DNA from 2 places in the Streptomyces sp. YJ-C3 genome. Region 2 is predicted to be linked to the other one. Evidence: riboswitches for the same ligand, from Rfam matches in the RefSeq annotation. Region 2 holds a riboswitch; the other holds the start of a gene.
What was found. Region 2 has a riboswitch for glycine ahead of gcvP (aminomethyl-transferring glycine dehydrogenase). Riboswitches for the same ligand answer to the same signal wherever they lie in the genome.
Positions count from the first base shown of each region.

Region 1: it holds a riboswitch for glycine, as region 2 does, so the genes downstream of both, gcvT (glycine cleavage system aminomethyltransferase GcvT) here and gcvP (aminomethyl-transferring glycine dehydrogenase) in region 2, are expected to answer to the same signal.

Region 1 covers NZ_CM132685.1:1,676,927-1,679,309, forward strand. Annotated here, with positions in the region: gene gcvH (glycine cleavage system protein GcvH) at 1-170, opposite strand, end outside; gene gcvT (glycine cleavage system aminomethyltransferase GcvT) at 239-1,345, opposite strand; glycine riboswitch at 1,399-1,517, opposite strand; glycine riboswitch at 1,518-1,628, opposite strand; gene ACVHNB_RS07480 (AAA family ATPase) at 1,770-2,383, shown strand, end outside.
Region 2 covers NZ_CM132685.1:5,882,549-5,884,931, reverse strand. Annotated here, with positions in the region: gene ACVHNB_RS26315 (DNA polymerase IV) at 1-182, shown strand, start outside; gene ACVHNB_RS26310 (PRC-barrel domain-containing protein) at 201-575, opposite strand; glycine riboswitch at 690-785, shown strand; gene gcvP (aminomethyl-transferring glycine dehydrogenase) at 971-2,383, shown strand, end outside.

The DNA of each region.
Region 1 (2,383 bases), 4.2 Mb from region 2:
CAGGTCTCGCCCGCGGTGATGGTGTCGCCGACCTCGGGGAGCTGGACGAACACGATGTCACCGAGCGCGTTGGCCGCGTGCTCCGTGATGCCGACCGTGGCGACGCCGTCCTCGACGGCCGACAGCCACTCGTGCTCCTTGCTGTAACGCAGCTGCTGGGGGTTGCTCATGATGCGAATTCTCCTGTACGCGGGACGGTGCTGGTGACAGTGGGGTGAGCGCTACGGGGTGGCGCGGGTTACTTCTGGCGCTTGTAGAACGGCAGCGCGACGACCTCGTAGGGCTCGTGCGTACCGCGGATGTCCACGCCGACACCCGCCGTGCCCGGCGCGGCGTGCCCGGCGTCGACGTAGGCCATGGCGATCGGCTTGCCGAGCGTCGGGGACGGGGCGCCGGAGGTGACCTCGCCGATCACCCGGCCGTCGTGGACGACCGGCATGCCCGCGCGCGGGACCCGGCGCCCCGCGGCGACCAGGCCGACGAGCTTGCGGGGCGGGGCGGTCTCGGCGCGCTCGGCGGCGGCCGTCAGCGCCTCGCGGCCCACGAAGTCGCCCTCCTTCTCGAACTTCACGACCCGGCCGAGGCCCGCGTCGAACGGCGTCAGCCCGGTGGTCAGCTCGTGCCCGTACAGCGGCATGCCCGCCTCCAGGCGCAGCGTGTCGCGGCAGGACAGGCCGCACGGGACGATGCCGTACTCCGCGCCCGCCTCGGTCAGCGCCTGCCACAGCTTCTCGGCGTCGGCGGGGGCGACGAACAGCTCGAAGCCGTCCTCGCCGGTGTAGCCGGTGCGCGCGATGAGCGCCTCGACACCGGCGACGGTGCCGGGCAGACCCGCGTAGTACTTCAGTCCGTCCAGGTCGGCGTCCGTGACGGACTTCACGATGGCGGGGGAGTGCGGGCCCTGCACGGCGATCAGCGCGTACGCGTCCCGGTCGTCGCGGACCTCGGCGTCGAACCCGGCGGCGCGCTCGGTCAGGGCGTCGAGGACGGTCTGCGCGTTGCCCGCGTTCGCGACGACCATGTACTCGGTCTCGGCGAGGCGGTAGACGATCAGGTCGTCGAGGATCCCGCCGTCCGCGCGGCAGATCATGGTGTAGCGGGCGCGGCCGACGCCGACCGTGGCGATGTTGCCCACGAGGGAGAAGTTCAGGAACGCGGCCGCGTCCGGCCCGGTGACCGTGATCTCGCCCATGTGGGACAGGTCGAAGAGCCCGGCCTTCGTACGCACCGCGTTGTGCTCGTCGCGCTCGCTGGCGTAGCGCAGCGGCATGTCCCAGCCGGCGAAGTCGGTCATCGTGGCGCCCAGCGAGCGATGCAGGGCGTCGAGGGCGGTGGTACGGGTCATGGCTGGTGCTCCCGGGCGTGACGGCGATGGCGAGGGGTCCCCCGTGGCGGAGGTCCTCCCCATCTGTCATCGGAACCTGAGAGGTTCGCCCCGACCACACGTACTGGTGGTCATGGCTTGCACCTTGGGTGGGGCCGCCGTGCTGGACGGACGGCCCGCTTTTCAGATGTGCCTCGCCCGCGCGGTACGGGGCCTGAGAGATTCAAGGGAGGAACTTGCTCCTTCGGCGTCCGGGTACCCGTATGTCTCGAGTAGGTGTCCGGAACTCTCCCGCGCGGATTCAAGCGGCCGGTATGCGGTTGTGTGCGCTTGGCGCGCACATCATTGCATGCCCGCCGAACGGGGAAACCCCTTGTAGGGCATTACCTTCTCTTTACACTTGGCGGGCAGGAGTGGCGTGACCGGAACGGGGAGGACGATCACGGTGCATAAGGCAGTCGTGGGGGCGTACGCGACGACGGCATCAGCCGTCACGGTGGTGCCGGGGGTGCGGGTGCCGCGGCAGCGTTCGGTGCGGGATCTTCGCGGGCGCGGCGGCCGTACGCCGCGCCGGATCGGGTTCGCGGCGGGCGACCTCGTCGTGCTGTCGGGGCTGCCGGGCAGCGGCAAGTCGACCCTGATGCGGCGGGCCGTCACGGTCGTGCGCATCGACTCCCAGGACACCCGGGAGCGCTGGGCCGCCCGGCTGCCGCGCGGCGTGCCGTACGCGCTCTACCGCCCGCTGGTCCGCATCGCGCACTACGTGGGCCTGCGGCGGGCGATGCACTCCGGCGCGAGCGTCGTCGTGCACGACTGCGGCACCCAGGCCTGGGTGCGCCGCTGGGTGATCCGCACGGCCCGGCGGCGCGGCGTCGCCGTCCATCTGGTGCTGCTCGACGTCCCGCCGCGGGCGGCGCTCGACGGGCAGCGGGAGCGGGGCCGCGGGGTGTCGCGGTACGCGTTCGCGCGGCACCGCCGGGCGGTGGGCGCGCTGGTGACGTCGACGGAGCGGGGCGAGCTGCCGGAGGGCATCGAGTCGGCGGTGCTGCTGGACCGGGC
Region 2 (2,383 bases):
GGTGGGTGCAGGGGAGCGGGCTCGGGCGGGTGACCGTACGGTTCGAGACGCCGTACTCGGCCGGGCCCGGACGGGTCAGGACGTTCCTCGTCGACGATCCCCTGCTGGAGCCCGCGGAGCCCCTGCCGTTGGTGGAGAGACCAGTAGAGAGACCAGTGGAGAGACCGGTGTCGAGCGCCTGACCCTAGCGAACGGCGCTCTCAGGTGGGGTCCTCGTCCGCCCCCGCAATGCGGCCGAACAGGACGTCCGGGGACTGCGGGGCCGTGATGTCGAGACCGTAGTGGTGGTAGAGCTGGAGTTCCTGCTCGGGGGAGAGGTGGCGGCCCACGCCGAAGTCGGGGGAGTCCTTGATCAGGGAGCGTTCGAAGGGGACACGGAGGGCGCCGTCGACCAGTTCGCTGGGCTCCAGCGGGACGAAGGCGTCGCGGCTGAAGAGGCCCGTCCGTATCGCCGCCCATTCCGGGACGCCCGTGGCGTCGTCGAGGTAGACCTCGTCGATCGTGCCGATCTTGGTTCCGTTGCGGTCGAACGCCTTGCGGCCGATCAGGTTGCGCGGGTCGACGTCGGTGTGCACGGGCCCTCCAGCTGCTCGCAACTCGTCTGTAAGCACTACGAAAGAGCACATTGGGGAAGGCGGCCACTCGAGGGTTCCGGTCATGTCGCCGCTGGTAGGCTGGCAGACGGCTGCTGACCCCGTGCGGGAGAGTCCTCCGATCGTCGTCGGAGGCGCCGAAGGAGCAACTCCTCCCCGGAATCTCTCAGGCCCCTGTACCGCACGGACGAGGTCACTCTGGAAAGCAGGGCGGGGTGCACGTTTTCCGCTCTCACCGACGGTGAAAACCGGTGTGTTCCGTGATCGTGCGGGGCGGACCGGTGAAGCTCTCAGGTTGAGATGACAGAGGGGGAGGCCGTCCGGGCACCCACGCCGTGGTGCCCCTCGCAGGTCCGGGTGACCAGGAGGCCTCCGCAATGACCGCCAACCGTATTCCGCTCTCCGCGCTGGAGCAGGGAATCCCCTTCGAGCAGCGCCACATCGGTCCGGACGACGCCGCTCAGGCCAAGATGCTCGCGCAGGTCGGCTATGGCTCGCTCGACGAGCTGACGGCGGCCGCGGTGCCGGATGTGATCAAGAGCGCCGAGGCGCTGGCGCTGCCGGCCGCCCGGACCGAGGCCGAGGTGCTCGCCGAGCTCCGCTCCCTCGCCGACCGCAACCAGGTGCTCGGCTCGATGATCGGGCTCGGCTACTACGGCACCTTCACGCCGCCCGTGATCCTGCGCAACGTCATGGAGAACCCGTCCTGGTACACGGCCTACACGCCGTACCAGCCGGAGATCTCGCAGGGCCGCCTCGAGGCGCTGCTCAACTTCCAGACGATGGTCGCCGAGCTGACGGGGCTGCCGACCTCCGGTGCCTCCCTCCTCGACGAGGGCACGGCCGCCGCCGAGGCCATGGCGCTGTCGCGGCGCATCGGCAAGGTCAAGGACGGCGTGTACGTCGTCGACGCGGACGCGCTGCCGCAGACCGTCGCCGTCATCCGGACCCGCGCCGAGCCGACCGGTGTCGAGATCGTCGTCGCCGACCTGAGCGACGGCATCCCCGCCGAGGTCGCCGAGCGCGGTGTCGTGGGTGTGCTCGTGCAGTACCCGGGGGCCTCCGGTGCCGTGCGCGACATCAAGCCGGTGATCGACCAGGCGCACGAGCTGGGCGCCGTCGTCACCGTCGCCGCCGATCTTCTCGCTCTGACGCTGTTGACCTCGCCGGGCGAGCTGGGCGCGGACATCGCCGTCGGCACGACCCAGCGCTTCGGTGTCCCGATGGGCTTCGGCGGCCCGCACGCCGGCTACATGGCCGTACGGGAGAAGTTCGCGCGGTCCCTGCCCGGGCGGCTCGTCGGGGTGTCCGTCGACGCCGACGGGAACAAGGCGTACCGGCTCGCGCTGCAGACGCGTGAGCAGCACATCCGGCGCGAGAAGGCCACGAGCAACATCTGTACGGCTCAGGTGCTGCTCGCCGTCATGGCCGGCATGTACGCCGTCTACCACGGTCCGGACGGCCTGAGGTCCATCGCGCAGCGCACCCATCGCTACGCCACGCTGCTGGCCGCCGGTCTGACGGCGGGCGGCGTCGAGGTCGTGCACGGGGCGTACTTCGACACCGTGACGGTCCGGGTGCCGGGCCGTGCCGCGGAGGTCGTCGGCGCCGCCCGTGAGGCCGGGGTGAACCTGCGGCTCGTCGACGCCGACCAGGTGTCGATGGCCTGCGACGAGACCACGACGCGCGACCAACTGGCCGCCGTGTGGGGCGCGTTCGGGGTCGACGCGGACATCGAGGCGCTGGACGCCGAGGTCGCCGAGGCGCTGCCCGAGGGGCTGCTGCGCGGT